DNA from 3 places in the Luteimonas sp. A649 genome. Region 2 is predicted to be linked to each of the others. Evidence: predicted binding sites of a transcription regulator. Region 2 holds the regulator's gene; each other region holds the start of a gene.
What was found. Region 2 encodes HrcA, which represses chaperone genes, less so after heat shock. Its sites were predicted from a motif close to TTNGCACTCNNNNNNNNNGAGTGCNAA; they were not measured.
Positions count from the first base shown of each region.

Region 1 (6,682 bases), 1.1 Mb from region 2:
CACCGCGGTGATCGGGGAGGACGCCGGTTCCGCGGACTACGTGGTGAAGTCGATCAACCTCGCGCCGCTGGCGTCGGGGACCCTGAGTTGGACCGGGCTTGATGCGGGTGGGCTCGTGCTCGCCGATTCGGTGGCCCTGAGCTGCAACCTGCCTCCGCTCACCGCGCTCAATCGCAACCGCATCACGACCCTGCTCTCGCTCATCTGAGCCGGCAAAACAAGAAGGGGCGCCGATTTCCCGGCGCCCCTTTTTTACGCGTGGTGCCTTTGGCTCAACGCATGCGCAGCGTGGTGCGCGGCTTGGTGCCGACCACGGGCGCGGCCGGTGCCGGCGCCACCACCTGCGGCCGCGGGTCGCGCAGCCTCGGGTTGCGCGGCTCCGGGTTCGGGTTCGACGGGGTACCCAGCTCACAGGTGGCCGGAGTGGTCGAATTGAACAGCGCCGCCGTGGCCCATTCGGGGTGGTCGATGAACGGGTTGCGGTTGCCCTGGTAGGCGAACACCACCTCGTTGCGGGCACGCTCGGCGTCATCCGGCGGATCGGCCAGGTGCCACTCGACGAGGGTGGACAGCAGGCCCATGTAGGCCGGCGCGTTGAGCGAGCTGGTGCCGACGATCAGGCTGCGGTTGTCGGTGAGTTCGAGGTTGGGCTCGGACTGGCCGCTGGTCGGATGCTGGCCGCCCTCGTAGCGGATTGCCATGTACATCACCGCGCGCGCCATGTCGCCCTTGCGTGCGCCCCAGACCTGGAACGAGCCCTGGTTGCCGTTGTTTCCCTGGACCCAGTTCGAGTTGCCCGGGTAGGTGCCGCTGCCGCCGCCGCGGCCGTTGTTGAACTCCGTCGCGCGCTCCGCACAGCCGCTGCTGCAGTCCGCGAACGGCATGTTGCCGCGGTTGCTGTTGTAGACCTCGTCGCTCAGGTAGAGCATGTGGGTGTCGGTGTACGGCGCGTTGGGCAGGCCGCCGACGGAGTTGGAGGGGAAGCCCAGCGAATTCGGCCAGGTGTGCTCGCGGTTGTACTTGTTGCTGCCGCCGCTGCCGGCGCGGTCCTGTCCCTTGGTGTAGCTGCGGTTGCGGTAGACGTCGAGGATCTTGGCTGGATCGTTCGGGTCCTCGTCGGCGATCTCGAGGATCGTCCAGGTGTTGGTGCCGCTGCCGCTGTAGGGGTAGGCGACGTGGCCACGGATGGTCTCGTGCAGCGAGCAGCGCAGCTGGCCCGGGCTGGAGTCGTTGACCAGTCCGTAGTACTCGCCGCTGCCGGTGCCACGGTCGGCGCGCTTGACGAGGAAGTCGACGGTGGCGCCGGACTCGGGTGCGGTCTCGTCGAGGTCGACGATCAGGCCGGCGTCGATGTGCAGCGCGCAGGCCTGGCCGGGGACCAGCGGGGTCGCGGGCGTCAGCGTGAAGGTGGTGGCCTGCGCGACGTGGTCGAGCCTCGGAGAGCGGCGACGGGCCAGGCCTTCGCAGGCCAGGGTGAAGGCACCCGGCTGGGCGATGACGGGCTCGCTGAAGGTGACCGTCAGGTCGGCGGCGTAGGGGAAGTTGCTGGAGTCCTGCGTCGGGAAGGTTTCGACCACGCGCGGAGCGGCGTTGCCGGGTTCGCCGAAGGTCTGGTTGTTGTTGCAGGTACCGAAGGTCGCGGTGGCCGATTCGGCCCAGGCGAAGTCGGCGGAGACGTTGCCTGCGCCACCCAGCTGCAGCGACAGGCCCACCGGCGTGTCGTTGGCCTGGGAGACGATGATGTCGGTGCTGGTCACGCCGGCAGCGGGGCCGTTGGCCGCGGTCATCGTGCCTTCGTAGCTCAGGAACTGGACCACGCCGCCTTGCGGGTCGATCAGCGCGATGCCGTCCGGGGAGCCGTTCTGCAATCCGTCCTGCGGATAGTTGACGACCGCGAAGCGCACCTGGCCGCCGCACGTCGCGAGGTTGCCCTCTGGCAGGGTGTCGGTCCGGTAGGTCTGGTTGTTGCTGCCGTTGTATAGAACGAGCTGGTAGCCGGCGAGGTTTTCGCCTGCGCTTCCCACCACCTCGATCGCCTCGCCGACGTCGGCGCCGAGGTTGTCGTAGTGGATCTCGTTGATGAACACCTCGGCCTGGGCCGGGAACGCGGCGGCGAATGCCAGGGCGATGGCGCAGCCCAGCCTGGAACTTTCAAGACGCATGGATCTCTCCCCGTTGTGGACCCGGCAATCTAACCGCCATTTGTGACGCTTGCCAGACAGAAGGCGCACACAGTATTCCGCCCGTCTGCACGCTGATGCGACACGTCGCCCTTATCCTCTGCGTGGCGCGCTTCTTTCCCAATTCATCCAGGTGTTCCCCCCATGCACGTTTCATTCCTCCCCGCCGCCCTGCGCGCGGGGCTCGCCTGTTCGATGTTGCTGTTGTCCGCTGCGTTCCCCGCAGCGGCAGCCACCGACATCGAACTCGCCGCGGGCGTCTCCACCACCACCGACCGCGAGTTCACCCGCGCGGCCTCGGTGGCCTGGCTGCCCGAGCTGCGGCAGCTGGACAATGCCGTGCTCCGCGCCGAAGTGGGCGCGGTCTACATCGACGGTCGGGGCGAGGTGCGCGGCCGTGACCTTGCAGACGACGTCTGGGTCGGCTTCGTCGGCCTGCGCTACGAGCGCACCGACAACGGCCTGACGCTGGGCGCCGCGATCGGCGCGCAGTCCGGCGAAACCGACGCGGTTTCCGGCGACCCGCAGTTCGTCACCACCGCCGGCTGGCGCTGGGACCGCTTCTCCCTGATGCTCCGCCACATCTCGAACGCCAGCCTGCACAGCCCCAACAACGGCGAGACCGGCCTGGTGGCGGCCTGGCGCTTCTGAGTCCGCCTTGCGCGGGGGGCCTTGAACCCCGGCTGGACCACCCCATCTAACAGGCATCCCGGCTTTGCCGGGTTTTCGCGGCGCGCGTTCTGGCACTCGGCTGGCCCGACTGCCAGAATACGCGACCGATTTGCTCCTTAGACGTAACAAATCAATCACTTGTGAGGATTGCATGAACCTGAAGCCGCTCTATGACCGCGTGGTCGTCAAGCCGATCGAAGCCGATGAAGTCTCCGCCGGCGGCATCCTGATCCCCGACAACGCCAAGGAAAAGCCGACCAGGGGCGAAGTGATCGCCGTGGGCGAGGGCAAGGCGCTGGACAACGGCAGCCTGCGCGCGCCGAAGGTGAAGGTTGGCGACAAGGTGATCTACGGCCAGTACTCCGGCTCGGCGTACAAGCACGAAGGCACCGAATACAAGATCGTGCGCGAAGACGACATCCTCGCCATCGTCGGCTGAGCGCGCTCGCGCATCGCAACTCCATTCCCTGATCCAATTTCGAGGTAACTGCAATGTCCGCGAAGGAAATCCGCTTCGGCGAAGACGCGCGCGCCAAGATGGTGCGTGGCGTCAATGTGCTCGCCAACGCCGTCAAGGCGACGCTTGGCCCCAAGGGTCGTAATGTCGTGCTCGACAAGAGCTACGGCTCGCCCACGATCACCAAGGACGGCGTGTCCGTCGCCAAGGAGATCGAGCTGGCCGACAAGTTCGAGAACATGGGCGCGCAGATGGTGAAGGAAGTCGCCTCGCGCACCTCCGACAACGCCGGTGACGGCACCACCACCGCCACCGTGCTCGCCCAGGCCTTCATCCACGAGGGCATGAAGGCGGTCGCCGCCGGCATGAACCCGATGGACCTCAAGCGCGGCATCGACCAGGCCGTGATCGCCGCCGTGGCCGAGCTGAAGAAGATCAGCAAGCCGTCGTCGACGTCGAAGGAAATTGCCCAGGTCGGCACCATCTCGGCCAACTCCGACGCCAACATCGGCGACCTCATCGCCCAGGCGATGGACAAGGTCGGCAAGGAAGGCGTGATCACCGTTGAAGAGGGCTCGGGCCTGGACAACGAGCTCGACGTGGTCGAAGGCATGCAGTTCGACCGCGGCTACCTGTCGCCGTACTTCATCAACAACCAGCAGTCGATGTCGGCCGAGCTGGATGATCCCTTCATCCTGCTGCACGACAAGAAGATCTCGAACGTCCGCGACCTGCTGCCCGTGCTGGAAGGCGTGGCCAAGTCGGGCAAGCCGCTGCTGATCGTCGCCGAGGAAGTCGAGGGCGAGGCCCTGGCCACGCTGGTCGTCAACACCATCCGCGGCATCGTCAAGGTCGTGGCCGTCAAGGCGCCGGGCTTCGGCGACCGTCGCAAGGCGATGCTGGAAGACATGGCCATCCTCACCGGTGGCACCGTGATCTCCGAGGAAGTCGGCCTCTCGCTCGAGAAGGCGACCATCAACGACCTCGGCCGCGCCAAGAAGATCCAGGTCTCGAAGGAGAACACCACGATCATCGACGGCGCCGGCGAGAGCACCGACATCGAAGGCCGCATCAAGCAGATCAAGGCGCAGATCGAGGAGACCTCCTCGGACTACGACAAGGAAAAGCTGCAGGAGCGCGTGGCCAAGCTGGCCGGCGGCGTTGCGGTGATCAAGGTCGGTGCCTCGACCGAGATCGAAATGAAGGAAAAGAAGGCCCGCGTCGAAGACGCCCTGCACGCCACGCGCGCAGCCGTCGAAGAGGGCGTGGTCCCGGGTGGCGGCGTCGCGCTGCTGCGCGCCAAGACCGCCGTCGAAGGCCTGAAGGGCGCCAACGAAGACCAGAACCACGGCATCGTGATCGCCCTGCGCGCCATGGAAGCGCCGCTGCGCGAGATCGTGGCCAACGCGGGTGAAGAGCCGTCGGTCATCGTCAACAAGGTCAAGGACGGCAAGGGCAACTACGGCTACAACGCCGCCAACGGCGAGTTCGGCGACATGGTCGAGTTCGGCATCCTCGACCCGACCAAGGTCACCCGCACCGCGCTGCAGAACGCGGCCTCGATCGCCGGTCTGATGATCACGACCGAAGCGATGGTGGCCGAGCTGCCGAAGAAGGACGAGCCCGCCATGGGCGGCGGCGGTGGCATGGGCGACATGGGCGGCATGGGCTTCTGATCCGCCTGTCTCGCACGAGACTGCAACACTGGAAGGCCCGCCTCGCGCGGGCCTTCTTCTTTTTGGTCAGGGAAGGGCGAGGCAGCTGGTTTCGTTCGGCTGCGCGAGGCAATGCGACAGCGGCGGCGTGGTGGCGTGTTCCCCGAGCTCGGCGGTCAGCGAAGCCACTGCGTCCGCTTGGCCGCGCTGATGGGCGAGCAGTACGGACAGCATCCAGGGCCGCATCCAGTAGCGATCACCGGCCTCTGGCGGCCTGGTCTTGCGGACTTCGGTCGCAAGGGCCGCGGCTTCATCCAATCTGCCGAGGGCGCGGTGCAGCTCCGCGCGGGCCTGGGCATGCTGCAGCTGCGAGACGTCACCTTCGGCGGTGGGACAGGCGGCCAGCGTGGATTCCGCGCCGCGGAGATTGCCTAGACGCAGCTCGATCGCCGCCTGCGTGCCGCAGGTCGCGTATCCCATGGGTGATTGGCGGTAGTCGTGCTGCCCGACGATCTCCCAGCTGCGCTGCACGTCTTCCAGCGCACCCTGGTAGTCCCCCGTGACGGCGCGGGAATACGCCCCGAACAGGAAGCAGGCCTGCACGTGCAGGTCGCTGAGCTGGAGCTGCCTGGCAATGTCGTTGGCGATCGCGAAATGCTCCACGGCTTCCGCATAGCGTCCGCGCCACTGGAGATGGGCGGCCAGCTGGCAGTGCACGCGGGCCCTTCCCGAGTGCGGCTTCGTGTACGCGCGATCCGCGATCGCGGCCGCCTCGAATGCGACCTGCTCCGCGCGCACATGGTCGCCCGCCCGGCCCAGGTCCGGGACCATGTCCGACAGCGTGGTCGCGTAATGGCCGCTTTCGGGACCGTCGATGCGTCGCGACAGGCGAATCTGTTCTTCGGCCACTTCGAGCACCCGCCGCGTGTCCTCCGGATCGGTGACGCCGAGCGTGACCCCCAGGCCATCGAGTGCGGTGATGTGCAGCACGGTGTCCTGCAGGCCATGCGACGGCAGGGCAGCGAGGACTTCTTCGAACAGGATCTTCGCGGCCTGCGGGTCGCTGGCGAACAGGGTCATGCCCAGGCTGACCTTGGCAGCAAGCAGCGTTTCGGGGTCGCCGTGTTCTGCGAGCGCACGTTCCCCGAGCGCCATGGCTGCACGGGAATGGAGCAGCGCGGCGTCGACTTCACCGCGCACGCGCGCCACCTGGGCCAGTTCGCCCTCGATGTCGGCGCGTTCCCGGTAGGCTTCGGGCGCGGTGGCGGCGAACAGTGCGCGTGCCTGCTCCAGGTCCGCACGGGCGTCGTCGTGCTCGCTCAGCGCCAGGCGCGCCCGGCCGGTGAGCATCAGGATGTCGGCGGCGGCCAGCGGGTCGGTGCTTAGCACGTCGGCCCGTGCGCGGCGCGCGCCTTCGTCCAGCAGCTCCAGCGCATCCGGCACGCCGCCCGCTGCCGGCTCGGTGGACTCGAACACACGCTGCAGGAAGTCGCGCACGCGCGTTGCCCGCTGCGCCTGGATCCTGGCGTTCTCCGCTTCCCGCTGCGTTTCCCGGGCCTGCCACAGCGTGGCCCCGATGCCGCCGGCCAGGCTGGCCGCCAGCAACACCGCCGCCGCCACGCCCACCCGGTTGCGCCCCACGAACTTCCGCGCGCGATAGCCCAGGCCCGGTTTCTGCGCCATCACCGGCCGCCCGTCGAGCCAACGACGCAGGTCGT
Region 1 covers NZ_JBSVRQ010000001.1:182,562-189,243, forward strand. Annotated here, with positions in the region: gene ACW5E8_RS00870 (hypothetical protein) at 1-208, shown strand, start outside; partial or broken gene ACW5E8_RS00875 (endonuclease) at 399-2,162, opposite strand; gene ACW5E8_RS00880 (hypothetical protein) at 2,325-2,831, shown strand; gene ACW5E8_RS00885 (co-chaperone GroES) at 3,004-3,291, shown strand; gene groL (chaperonin GroEL) at 3,345-4,985, shown strand; gene ACW5E8_RS00895 (protein kinase domain-containing protein) at 5,052-6,682, opposite strand, start outside.
Region 1: ACW5E8_RS00885 (co-chaperone GroES) is a predicted target of HrcA. The motif match lies at 2,921-2,947, and genes of this name have one in related genera.

Region 2 (6,682 bases):
TGCTCTACGTGCGCAAGAAGCGCTGAGCCCGCGCTCGACCGCGCGTTCTTCAGCCGGCTGGCGCTTCATCGGCCTCGCGCAGCAGCCGTCGCGCCGCGGCACGCGCTTCGCGACTGACCTCGATCCCGCCCAGCATCCGCGCCAGTTCTTCCTGGCGGCCGGCGGCGTCGAGCAGGCGCACCGAGCTCTGCGTCATCCCCGCGCTTTCGGCCTTGCTGACGCGGTAGTGGGCATGGCCCTGCGCCGCGACCTGCGGCAGGTGGGTCACGCACAGCACCTGGCGCCGGCTGCCCAGGTCGCGCAGCTTCCGCCCCACGATCCCCGCCACGCCGCCGCCGATGCCGGAATCGACCTCGTCGAAGACCATGGTCTGCACGGCGTCCAGGCCGAGCGCGGCGACTTCGATCGCCAGCGAGATGCGCGAGAGCTCGCCGCCCGATGCCACCTTGCGCAGCGGCCGCGGCGGCTGACCGGCGTTGGCCGTGACCAGGAACTCGGCGCGCTCGGCGCCCTGTGCATCCGGAGCATCGGCGCCAGTGGGCTCCAGCGCGATCTCGAAGCGGCCGCCGCCCATGCCGAGTTCCGCGATCAGCGCGGTCGTGGCCTTGCCGAGTGCGGCGGCGGCCTTGGCGCGGGCCTTGCCCAGGCGCGTCGCGGCGGTGCGCCACGTGGCGGCGGCGACATCGATTTCGCCTTCCAGGCCCGACAGCCGTGCCGCCGAACCGACCAGTGTCTCCAGCTCGGCGGCCAGCGCGTCGCGATGTGTCGCCAGCTCCTCGGGCGCAACCCGGTGCTTGCGCGAGAGCTCGTGCAGGCGCGAGAGCCGGCGTTCCTGCTCCTGGAGCTGGTCCGGGTCGATATCCAGGTCGGCGCGGACGCGGTCGAGCAGCACGGCGGCCTCGTCCAGCTGGATCGCCGCGCCCTCGAGCATGCTGTCGACCTCGCCCAGGCGGGGCTCATGCGCCTGCATGCGCGCCAGCAGGCCGCGCAACTGCTGCACGGCCCCCGGCAGCGCATCGGCGTCGCCGCCCAGGCGCTCGAGCGCGGTGTCGCAGGCCTCGACCAGGTCGGTGGCGTGGGCCTGGCGGCGGTGTCCGGCCACCAGCTCCTCGATCGCCTCGGGCTCCAGTGCCTCGCGCTCGAGCTCGGCATGCTGGTGGGTCAGGAAATCGATGCGGTCGGAGACGTCGCCGGCCGCGTTCAGCCGCTCGCGCTCGTGCAGCAGCGCGGCCCAGGCGCGTGCCGCCGCGGCCACGGCCGCCAGCTCGGCCTCGTGGCGGCCGAAGGCGTCGAGCAGGGCGAGCTGGCTGCCGCGTGACAGCAGCGCCTGGTGCTCGTGCTGGCCGTGGATCTCGACCAGCAGCGCGGCCAGTGCGCTGAGCTGCGACAGCGTGGCCGGACGCCCGTTGATCCAGGTCCGCGAGCCGCCGTCCGCGCGCAGGGTGCGCCGCAGCTGGCAAGCCTGGCCGTCGTCGAACTCCTGTTCGCGCAGCCAGCCGAGCGCGGCGGGCGAGTCGGCGAGGTCGAACTCGGCGTCGAGCTCGGCACGCTGGGCGCCATGGCGGACCACTCCGCTGTCGGCGCGCAGCCCGGACAGGAAGCCCAGGGCGTCGACGATCAGCGACTTGCCGGCGCCGGTTTCACCCGAAACGACGGTCAGCCCCGGTCCGAACTCGAGTTCGGTGGCGGAGACGACGGCGAAATCCTTGATCGACAGGCGCTTGAGCATGGTCTGCGAATTGTGACGCGTGGACGCGAAGTCTGTCATCGACGGATCTCGTCGCTTGCGACAAGTGCCGCGCGGACGTATACCCGCGGCATGTCCCGACACCCTTCCGATCCCCTCGACCCGCGCGCGCGCCAGCTGTTGCGGACCCTGATCGGCCGCCATATCCGCGACGGCGAGCCGGTCGGATCGCAGACCCTGGTGCGCCACGCAGGGCTGGACGTGAGCGCGGCGACCATCCGCAACATCCTGTCCGACCTGGAGGAGGTGGGGCTGCTGTCGGCGCCCCACGCTTCGGCGGGGCGCGTGCCCACGGCCCGCGGCTACCGCGTGTTCGTCGACTCGCTGCTGCAGCTCAGCCCGCTGGGCGAGGGCGAGTTCGAGCGCCTGCGCGGGAGCCTCGCGCCCGGCGGCGGCACGCAGTCGCTGCTGGGCAGCGCCTCGGAGCTGGTCTCGGCCATGACCCGCTTCGTCGGCGTGGTCAGCGTGCCGGGCCGTGAGCAGTTCGCGTTCCGCCAGATCGACTTCGTGCCCCTGGACGGGCAGCGGGTGATGGCGATCGTGGTGTTCGCCGACAACGAGGTGCAGAACCGCATCGTCCAGACCCGGCGTGCCTACGACGCCGCCGAGCTGGAGCGCGTGGCCAACTACCTCAATGCCCATTTTTCCGGGCAGCCGCTGGCGGGCATCCGCGCCACCCTGCTGCGCGAGCTGAAGAGCGCGCGCAGCGAGATGGAAGGCCTGCTGCGCGCCACCACCGAGATCGCCGAGCAGGTGCTGGTGCCCGGGGGCGAGGACATGGTGGTCGCAGGCCAGGCGCGCCTGCTGGGCCTGCAGGACCTGGCCGACCTCGACCGCCTGCGCGAGCTGTTCGACGCCTTCACCGAGAAGCGCGAGATCCTGCAGCTGCTCGAACGCACGGTGAAGGCCCAGGGCGTGCGGGTGTTCTTCGGCGAGGAAACCGGGATCGCGCCGCTGGCCGGGATGTCGCTGGTGACCGCGCCCTACGGTGCCAACGGCCGGGTGCTGGGCGTGCTCGGGGTCATCGGCCCGACCCGCATGGCCTACGACCGGGTGATCCCGGTGGTGCAGGCGACGGCCGAAGTGCTGGGCGCCGCCTTGAAACCCGAGCCCGCATCCCCACTCAGTCCGGACCGAGACACTCCGGACCCACGAGAGCGATGACCACCGAACCCACGCCCGACCACGCCGCCGAGGCGCCCGCAGAAGACCGTCCCCTGGAAGACGTGATCGAATCCCTCCGCGCCGAACTGGAGCAGGTGCGCGCGCAGTCGTTGGTCGACCGCGCCGACCTGGACAACCAGCGCCGCCGCATGGAGCGTGACGTCCAGAACGCCTGCCGTTTCGCCAACAAGCAGATCCTCGGCGACCTGCTGCCGGTGTTCGACAGCCTGGACGCGGCGCTGGTCGCCGGGGCCGCCGGCCCGCTGCACGACGGCGTCGAGCTGACCCTGCGCGAGCTGCGCCGGGTGGCCGGCAACCACGGCCTGTTCGAGATCGCACCGGCTGCCGGCGACGCCTTCAACCCCGACCTGCACCAGGCGATGAGCGTGGTCGAAGCCCCGGACGTTGGTCCGGGTGCCGTGGCCCAGCTGTTCCAGAAGGGCTACCGGCTCAACGAACAGCTGCTGCGCCCGGCCATGGTGGCCGTCGCCCAAGCCGACTGAACCCACGGCCACCGGCGCTTGAAGGCGCCGGCGACCATCCCCAGATAGCAGTCATCGGCGGCGCCGCCGCCCCAGACACGAACCCAGAGGCAAACCCATGGCAAAGATCATCGGCATCGATCTCGGCACGACCAATTCGTGCGTGGCGATCATGGACGGCGGCAAGGCCCGCGTCATCGAGAACAGCGAAGGCGATCGCACCACCCCGTCCGTCGTCGCCTACACCAAGGACGGCGAAGTGCTGGTCGGCGCGTCCGCCAAGCGCCAGGCCGTCACCAACCCCAAGAACACCTTCTACGCGGTGAAGCGCCTGATTGGCCGCAAGTTCACCGATGCCGAAGTCAAGAAGGACCTCGAGCTGGTGCCATATTCCATCGTCGCGCACGACAATGGTGACGCCTGGGTCGAGACCAGCGACGGCAAGAAGCTGTCGGCGCAGGAAGTCTCCGCGCGCATCCTGGAAAAGATGAAGAAGACCGCCGAGGACTACCTGGGCGAGAAGGTCACCGAAGCAGTCATCACGGTGCCGGCGTACTTCAACGACTCGCAGCGCCAGGCGACCAAGGACGCCGGCCGCATCGCCGGCCTCGACGTCAAGCGCATCATCAACGAGCCCACCGCGGCCGCGCTGGCCTATGGCCTGGACAAGGACGGCGGCGACCGCAAGATCGCCGTGTACGACCTCGGCGGCGGCACCTTCGACATGTCGATCATCGAGATCGCCGAAGTCGACGGCGAGAAGCAGTTCGAGGTGCTGGCCACCAACGGCGACACCTTCCTTGGCGGCGAGGACTTCGACAAGCGCGTCATCGACTACCTGGTCGAAGAGTTCCAGAAGGACCAGGGCATCGACCTGCGCAAGGATCCGCTCGCCCTGCAGCGCCTGAAGGATGCCGCCGAACGCGCGAAGATCGAGCTCTCGACCGCGCAGCAGACGGAAGTGAACCTGCCCTACGTGACCGCCGACGCCTCGGGCCCGAAGCACCTCAACATCAAGCTGACCCGGGCCAAGCTCGAGGCGCTGGTGGAGGACCTGGTCAAGAAGACGATCGAGCCCTGCCGCGTGGCGCTCAACGACGCCGGCTTGCGCGCCAGCGACATCAACGAGGTGATCCTGGTTGGCGGCCAGACCCGCATGCCCAAGGTGCAGCAGGCCGTGGCCGAGTTCTTCGGCAAGGACCCGCGCAAGGACGTCAACCCCGACGAGGCGGTCGCCATCGGCGCCGCGGTGCAGGGCGGCGTGCTCGCCGGCGACGTCAAGGACGTGCTGCTGCTCGACGTGACCCCGCTGTCGCTGGGCATCGAGACCCTGGGTGGCGTGTTCACCAAGATCATCGAGAAGAACACCACCATCCCGACCAAGGCCTCGCAGACCTTCTCCACCGCCGAGGACAACCAGTCCGCGGTCACCGTGCACGTGCTGCAGGGCGAGCGCGAGCAGGCCCGCTACAACAAGTCGCTGGCCAAGTTCGACCTCAGCGGCATCGACGCCGCGCCGCGCGGCATGCCGCAGGTGGAAGTGTCGTTCGACATCGACGCCAACGGCATCGTGCACGTCACCGCCAAGGACAAGAAGACCGGCAAGGAGCAGAAGGTCGAGATCAAGGCCGGCTCAGGCCTGTCGGACGACGAGATCCAGCGGATGGTCGCCGACGCCGAGGCGCACCGCGAGGACGACAAGAAGTTCCATGAACTGGTCGGTGCCCGCAACCAGGCCGACGCGCTGGTGCACGGCACGCGCAGCGCGATCAAGGACAACGGCGACAAGGTCCCGGGCGATGTGATCGGCCGCGTGGAGTCCGCCATCGCCGAGGTCGAGACCGCGATGAAGGGCGACGACAAGGGCCAGATCGAAGCGAAGACCAAGGCGCTGGAAGAGGTTGCGCAGGCGCTGTTCGCCGCTGTCGCAGCCGCCGGCCAGGGCGAGGCCGGTGCCGGTGCCGGTGACGCGGGCCAGGCCGAAGGCGGTCAGGCCGACGACGTCGTCGACGCCGAGTTCACCGAGGTCAAGGACGACGACAAGAAGGCCTGACCTTGAGCAAGCGCGACTACTACGACGTCCTCGGTGTCGGCCGTACCGCCACCGAGGACGAGTTGAAGAAGGCCTATCGCCGCTGCGCGATGAAGCACCACCCTGACCGCAACCCCGGCGACGGTGCCGCCGAGGCCGCGTTCAAGGAGTGCAAGGAGGCCTACGAGGTGCTGTCCGACGGCGGCAAGCGCCGCATGTACGACCAGCACGGCCATGCGGCGTTCGAGCACGGCATGGGCGGCGGCAACGCCGGCCCGGGCTTTGGCGGCGCCGACATGGGCGACATCTTCGGCGACATCTTCGGCAACATCTTCGGCGGTGGCGGCGGGCCCCGTGGCCCGCGCCGCGGGGCCGATATCGGCTATGTGATGGAACTCGACCTCGAGGACGCCGTGGCCGGCGTCGAACGCAGGATCGAGCTGCCCAGCCTGGTGGAATGCGAGCCCTGCAAGGGCACGGGTTCCGAAGACAGCGTGCTCGAGACCTGCGATACCTGCCACGGCCACGGCCAGGTGCGCTTCCAGCGCGGCATCTTCTCGATGCAGCAGCCGTGCCCGTCGTGCCATGGCCGCGGCAAGACCTTCAAGTCGCCATGCCCGGCCTGCCGCGGCAACGGCCGCGTGGAGGAGGAGAAGGTGCTGTCGGTGAAGGTGCCTGCGGGCGTCGACAACGGCGACCGCATCCGCCTCTCCGGCGAGGGCGAGGCCGGCCCGTCCGGTACCCAGCCCGGTGACCTGTACGTCGAGGTCCGCGTCCGCGACCACGACATCTTCCAGCGCGACGGCGACGACCTGCACTGCGAGGTCCCGATCCGGATTTCACAGGCTGCCCTGGGGGACACCGTGCGCGTACCCACGCTCGGCGGCGAAGCGGAGATCCGCGTGCCCGCCGAGACCCAGACCGGCAAGGTCTTCCGCCTGCGCGACAAGGGCGTGAAGTCGGTGCGCAGCCGCGCCCCGGGCGATCTCTATTGCAAGGTGGTGGTGGAGACGCCGGTCAACCTGACCAACGAGCAGCGCGAGCTGCTGGACCAGCTGGAGGCGACCTTCGTGGGCGACAACGCGCGCCGCCATTCGCCGAAATCCAGCACCTTCGTCGACGGCGTGAGAGGGTTCTGGGAGCGTATGACGTCCTGAGCGGGCGCGGAGATGCGCGCGATCTTCCTTGTCGGGACCGGTGCGCGCGGCTAGCCTTGCGCGCATGGGCGAATCCACGCGAATCCTGATCCACGGTGCC
Region 2 covers NZ_JBSVRQ010000001.1:1,296,749-1,303,430, reverse strand. Annotated here, with positions in the region: gene fur (ferric iron uptake transcriptional regulator) at 1-26, shown strand, start outside; gene recN (DNA repair protein RecN) at 50-1,729, opposite strand; gene hrcA (heat-inducible transcriptional repressor HrcA) at 1,820-2,911, shown strand; gene grpE (nucleotide exchange factor GrpE) at 2,908-3,414, shown strand; gene dnaK (molecular chaperone DnaK) at 3,512-5,446, shown strand; gene dnaJ (molecular chaperone DnaJ) at 5,449-6,582, shown strand; gene dapB (4-hydroxy-tetrahydrodipicolinate reductase) at 6,647-6,682, shown strand, end outside.

Region 3 (6,682 bases), on a different contig from region 2:
GCTGGGCCGCGAGCGCGAAGGCCTGGTGTTCATGCTCTGGGGCGCCTATGCGCAGGCCAAGGGCAAGGTGATCGATGCGCGTCGCCACCGCGTGCTGCGCAGCACGCACCCGTCGCCGCTGTCGGCGCACCGGGGATTCCTCGGATGCGGGCATTTCTCCGCGGCCAACCAGTACCTGGTGCGCAACGGCAGCGCGCCCGTCGACTGGACCCTGCCGCCGCGGTCCGCGATGGAGGCCGCATGACGGCGCCGCCGGTGGTGGTGTCGCTGCATTTGCCAAAGACCGCGGGGACGAGCTTCGCAGAGACCCTGCGCGCCGCGAACGGCGAGGGCTACCGGCCCGATTACGCGGACCTTCCCATGCAGTACGACGCCTGGCGGCGGCGGCGTGACGCGGTGCGCGGAGGACTGGCGCTGCGCGGCCGGCTGGGGGCGGACGTGACCTGCATCCACGGGCACTTCCTGGCGCTGAAATACCGCATCGCGCTGGGGCGGCGGCCGGCGCGCTACATCACCTGGCTGCGCGACCCGGTGCAGCGGCTGGCCTCGCATTACGCGTACTGGCGCCGTGACTATGACGGCGGCGACCCGGCGCAGCCGCTGCGCAACCGGATGCTGCGCGAGGAGTGGTCGTTCGAGCGTTTCGCGCTCGGCCCGGAGATGTGCAACGCCTACCGCCAATACCTGTGGGGCTTCGACCCCGCGCGCTTCGACTTCATCGGCATCACCGAGCGCTACGAGGCCGACCTGGAACGGCTGGTCCGCATGCTGGGCTGCGACGCCGTGGTGGCCGCCGCGCTGGTGAACCCGGACTGCGGGGAGGCCGGGTACGGGATCGAACCGGGCCTGTTGCAGCGCATCGAACGCCATCACGCCGCCGACCTGGCCCTGTACCGGTGGGCTGCGGGCGCGCGCGTCCGCTGAATTTTTTCGCGGGGGTGGCGGGAACCGGAAGTTTTCTTCGATCTGTGAGGTGAGGGCGGCCTGACGGCGCGTCCGCAACCCTGCGAGGAGAACAGCTGTATGAGCAATGCCACGATGCCGCCCGTGCTGGCGGCCGCCTGCGTCCTTGGCCTGGTGGCCGGGCTGCAGGCCACGGACGCCGACGCGGCCAACCAGCGCGCCCGCTACACCCGCCCGGCCGGCGTCTGCGAGGCGCCGCTGCCCGTCTACGACGCCTACCTGCGCAAGTCGCCACTGATGGTGGCCAACGTCGGGAACCAGAACGTCTTCGTCAACTGCGCCATGCCCAGCGACCCGGTGGGCGATGTCGGCAGCGCATGGATCGAGATCCACGTGGCTTCGTCCGCCCCGGCGAACGCTTCGGTCACGTGCACCCTCGTCACGGGGACCGCCGACGCGCCCGTGCAAGACATTCGCAGCCGCTCGGTGGGGCCCAATTCCAACACCTGGTTCACCTGGTCATCCCTTGACAAGGGGAGTCCGGACGGTCTGTTCGCCTTCATGTGTTCGCTGCCGCCCGGCGTCCAGATCACCCACATCCTTGCCACTGAAGCGGACAGCGCCGGTGGCATCTGACGTGTCCCTGCCTGCCTTCCATCCCTGGAGACTCCCATGATCGCAAGCCCCGTCCATCGCGCCCTGGTTGCTGCCGGCGCGTGCGTGTGCCTGTCGATGGCCGTGCACTCGCCGGCTGCCGACGCCGCGACCCAGCGCACCATCAATCTTTCCGCCACCAGCGTCTGCGAAGCGCCGCTGCCGGTCTTCAACGTCCACCTGCGGAAGCGGCCGGTCGCGGTCCAGAACGAAAGCGACCGCCCCGTGTTCGTCTCCTGCACCCTGCCGACGGATTCCGCGGGACAGTCCAACACGGGTTCGGTGCGGGTCTCGTTCGCAACCTTCGGCGAAGCGGCCACGATCAGCTGCACCATGGTGTCGGGAACCAGGGGCGCCCAGGTGTTCTATGTACCCGAGGAACGAGCCCTTGCGGCGAACGGTCGCGTCGTCATGGACTGGAACGACATCAACAAGTGGAGCACGTCCGGCACGTATGCCTTCAGCTGCAACCTGCCGCCCGGGGTGGTGATGGAAACCATCACCTACACCCAGACCGACACCGGCGGCCGGCTGTGACCCGTCGCCCCATGGAGAACCGACGCATGAACAAGCCTTTCCACAGCCGCATGCCCGCAATGGCGACCTGCGCGCTCGCGCTCGGCGCGATGCTGCATGCCCCCGACAGCAGCGCCGCCACCGAGCGCGTCCAGCGCGTCAGCGCCAGTGCGGTGTGCGAAGCGCCGTTGCCCGTCTACGACATCACCCTGCGCAAGCGCCCGATCGGCATCGGCAACGAGGGCACGACCAATATCTTCGTGTCCTGTGCGCTGCCGACCGACGCCGCCGCGCCGCCGGGTGGCGCCACGGTCAGCGTGCGGTTGGCCATGCTCGCCAACCTTCCAGCAACCACGGTCAACTGCCAGCTGGTGGCCGGCACCGCGGACAATCTGGTCTTCACCGAGGGCACTGCGGTCGTGCCGTCGAGCGGCACGGTCTGGCTGACCTGGGACAATGTCCACAAGGGCTCCACCGGTGGCACGATCAACTTCAGCTGCAGCCTGCCGCCACAGATGGACATCAGTACGATCCTGTACCGGGAGGTCGACCCTGGCGGCGGCCTTTGAAGCAACGACCCCCACCCCGGCCGTTTGCGGCCGGGGTGGGGGGCCGTATATTGAATGCATATTCGGTCCAATCCATAAACATGAACGAAGATTGTCCTGTTGATGGAACTTAATGAACTCTTTGGTCGTTTAGCAGTCTTAACAGGCCACTGCTAAAATCGACGCCATGACAGCAAATACCGCTACTGCGCTCATCCCGAACAATCTGCCGGTCCCCAGCGCGCTCGGCTCGCTGGATGCCTATATCGGCGCCGTGCACCAGATCCCCGTGCTCACCGTGGAAGAAGAGCAGGCGCTCGCCCGCCGTTTCCTCGAAGAAGAGGACCTCGGCGCCGCGCGCGACCTGGTGATGTCGCACCTGCGCTTCGTGGTCCACGTGGCCCGCGGTTACAACGGCTACGGCCTGCCGCTGGGCGACCTCATCCAGGAAGGCAACATCGGCCTGATGAAGGCCGTGAAGCGCTTCGACCCGGACGTCGGCGTGCGCCTGGTCTCGTTCGCGGTGCACTGGATCCGCGCCGAGATGCACGAGTACATCATCAAGAACTGGCGCATCGTCAAGGTCGCCACCACCAAGGCGCAGCGCAAGCTGTTCTTCAACCTGCGCCGCAGCAAGAAGCGCCTGGGCTGGCTCAATGCCGCCGAGGTCAGCGCGGTGGCCAAGGACCTCAACGTCTCCGAGCGCGAGGTGGTGGAGATGGAGTCGCGCCTGTCCGGCCGCGACATCGGCTTCGACCTGTCCGCCGACGAGGACGACGAGCGCGCCCCGCCGGCGCCGGCCGCCTACCTGAAGTCGCACGCCGAGGACCCGTCGCAGGCCTACGAGCGCGAGGACAGCGAGTCCAGCCAGCTCGAGCTGCTGCGCGAGGGGCTGGCGACCCTGGATGCGCGCTCGCGCGACATCGTCCAGCGGCGCTGGCTCGACGCCGACAGCAAGGTCACGTTGCAGGAACTGGCCGACGAGTACGGCGTCTCCGCCGAGCGCATCCGCCAGGTCGAGGCCAACGCGCTGAAGAAGATGAAGGCGCTGTTCGCGGCCTGAGTGCCATGCGCGATCGATCGATGAAGCCCGGCCCCGGCCGGGCTTTTTCGTGGGCGTGCGGTTACCCTTCGGGCTCACGGGAACAAGGTCGTCGCCACCGCGATGAGGCTCTGGATCGCCCTCTATGCCGTCGGCGCCGTGCAGGCGGCGATGCTCGCCGTCGCCTTGTGGCGCAGGCCTGCGAACGCACCGGCCAACCGGGTGCTGTCGGCCTGGCTGGCCATCGTCGCCGCCGACCTCGCGGTCAAGGCGCTGCACATGGCCTCACCCGGCGCCGGCTTCGCCCCCGCGTTCGGCGTCGCGCGGCTGTTACCGTTCGTGTACGCGCCGCTGTTCTTCGTCTACGTGCGTTCATTGACCGTAGGCCGTGCGCCTGGCGTCCGCGCGCTGGTCCACGGTGGATGGTTCCTGCTGGTGCTGTCCTGGGCGGCCTGGCGTTGGCTTTCGGGCGATCCGCTGCCGGTCGACGGCTCCTGGGACGCAGGCTGGTTCGATCCGCTGCTGTTCGGCGTGGCCTTCGCCTATCTCGCGGCGGCAGTGCTCGAGATACGCCGGTACCGTGCGTGGCTGCGCACGCGCCGCGCGGACGCCGACCGCCTGTCGTTGCGCTGGCTTGCCGTGATGGCGGGCTGCCAGTTCGCGATCTGGGGCATCGCCATGGCCCACTGGCAGCTGGGGCTGCCCTTCGTCGACTACCGCCTGATCTACGTCGCGGTCGCCGCCTGGGTGTGCGTGGTGGGCTGGTTCTCGCAGGGCCAGCCGCCGGTGGTGGTGGCGCAGGCGGATGACGCCGCGCCGGCTGGCCCCGACGCGCCGGCAGCGGATAGCGCGCTCGATGATCCCCGCTTCGACGCCGTGGAAGCGCGGCTGTCGGCGCTGATGTCCGAGCAGGCGATGTTCCGCGAACCCGCCCTCACCATCGCTCAGCTCGCGCGCCGCAGCGGCTATCCGGAATATTTGGTGTCGACGGTGATCAACCGCCGCTTTGGCGGCAACTTCTGGGACTACGTGAATCGCCATCGCATCGATGCAGTGCGGGCCTGCCTTGCAGACGCGAAGGATGCGCGCAGCATCCTCGAGATCGCCTACGACGCCGGATTCACCTCCAAGTCGACCTTCAACACCGCCTTCAAGCGGATCATCGGCGAAACGCCCAGCGGCTACCGGCGTCGCCAGGCGGCGCCGGCCGCGGCTCCGCCATCGCGCTGAGGCAGCGCGGACGCGGCGCGCGCAGCAGCCATGCACAGACCGACAGGTTGAACAGCCAGCTGGCCCAGGCGGCGGTGATGTAGACCGGCATGAAGGGCAGCTGCAGCATTCCGCCCCCGACCGCGAGGATCACCCGCAGGGTCACGGCCGCCGAGGTCAACGCGATGCTGTAGGCCATCCAGCGGCGGTGCCGCGCGAGCTCGCCCATGATCGCCAACCGGATGCCGTTGGCGGTCGTGCCCAACCACAGCACCGAGAGCAGGCTGAAGCCGATGCGGCTGGGCCACCCGCCCTGGGCGTGTTGTGCCAGCGACAGGCCGGAGACGCCGCCGACCAGGATGGCGAAGGCCGACAGCAGGCCGCCGATGCGGTGCAGGGCCGGCCAGCGCTGGCGGACCGCATCGGAGAGCTGCAGCGGTACGAGCAGCAGCGCCAGTCCCGCGCCGAAGAAGTGGGCGGGGACATCCCGGCCGGAGACCGCGAAGTTTTCCGCGAACGGATCGCCCTGCCGGAACGCCATGTACAGATAGGCAAAGGCGTAGGCCGCGGTGGCCACGCATGCGAGCGAGAACACGGCCAGCAGCGCGAGCCGTCCGGGCTGGCAGGGTCGTGGGCGCATGTCCTTCCTCCATCGGGATCGATGGCTGAAGGTGGCGGCGTGCGCCCCGGGTGTCGTCGCGGCCGGCGGAATCGAACGTCGCCGCGGCCGCCGGCACGTGCGGACCGGCGGATCCGGACGTCGCCTCAGGCCGCGGCGGCGTCGCCCGGCGGGTTCACCACTTGAACAGCACCAGGCTGATCGCCAGCACGGCCATGCCGCTGACCAGGCCGTAGACGGTCTCGTGGCCCTTCGAATAGCGCTTCGCGGCCGGCAGCAGTTCGTCCAGCGCCAGGAACACCATCACGCCCGCGATGATGCCGAACACGCTGCCGAACACCGCATCCGACATCCACGGCCGCAGCAGTGCGTAGCCGATGATCGCGCCGATCGGTTCGGCAAGCCCCGACAGCAGGCAGGCGCCGAAGGCATAGGCCTTGTTGTTGGTGGCGAAGTACACCGGCACCGCGATCGCGATGCCCTCGGGCACGTTGTGGATGGCGATGGCGAAGGCCAGCGGCATGCCCACGCCGGGGTTCTCCAGCGTGGCGAAGAAGGTGGCCAGGCCCTCGGGGAAGTTGTGCACGGTGATTGCCAGCGCGGTCAGCAGGCCGACGCGCTTGATGTAGGCGGCGTTGTGCTCGCGGTAGAACGGGTCGTCGGCCTCGAGGCGTTCGTGCGGGTTGGGGATCAGGCGGTCGATGAGCATGATCAGGCCGACGCCGCACAGGAAGGCCAGCGTGCCCAGGCTGAAGCCCATGCGGTCGCCGTAGCCCTGGCTGAAGGAATGGATCGACTTGTTGAGGATCTCCGACAGCGACACGTAGACCATCGCGCCGCCGGCGAAGGCCAGGCCGAAGGCGAGCAGGCGCGCATTGGGTGTCTTCTGCGCGAACACCAGCAGGCCGCCGACGCCGGTGGCCAGCCCGGCCGCGGTGGTCACGGCCAGCGCCATGAGCAGGTTGGCGTTGGAAAACTCGATCATGTGCCGCTGTCCCCGCCCTTTCCGAAAATGATCCGCGCCGCGCGCTGGTAGCTCCAATACGCCCAGGTCCAGTTGAACATCACCACCACGCGGTTGCGGAAGCCGATCAGGAAGAGGATGTGTACCAGCAACCAGAACCACCAGGCCAGCACGCCGGACAGTTTGAGGCGCCCGAAGTGGACCACGGCGGCCATGCGCCCGATGGT
Region 3 covers NZ_JBSVRQ010000002.1:244,106-250,787, forward strand. Annotated here, with positions in the region: gene ung (uracil-DNA glycosylase) at 1-244, shown strand, start outside; gene ACW5E8_RS10600 (hypothetical protein) at 241-924, shown strand; gene ACW5E8_RS10605 (hypothetical protein) at 1,024-1,539, shown strand; gene ACW5E8_RS10610 (hypothetical protein) at 1,576-2,094, shown strand; gene ACW5E8_RS10615 (hypothetical protein) at 2,121-2,642, shown strand; gene rpoH (RNA polymerase sigma factor RpoH) at 2,809-3,684, shown strand; gene ACW5E8_RS10625 (helix-turn-helix domain-containing protein) at 3,787-4,893, shown strand; gene ACW5E8_RS10630 (DUF2306 domain-containing protein) at 4,823-5,512, opposite strand; gene zupT (zinc transporter ZupT) at 5,667-6,476, opposite strand; gene ACW5E8_RS10640 (NAD(P)/FAD-dependent oxidoreductase) at 6,473-6,682, opposite strand, start outside.
Region 3: rpoH (RNA polymerase sigma factor RpoH) is a predicted target of HrcA. The motif match lies at 2,772-2,798, and genes of this name have one in related genera.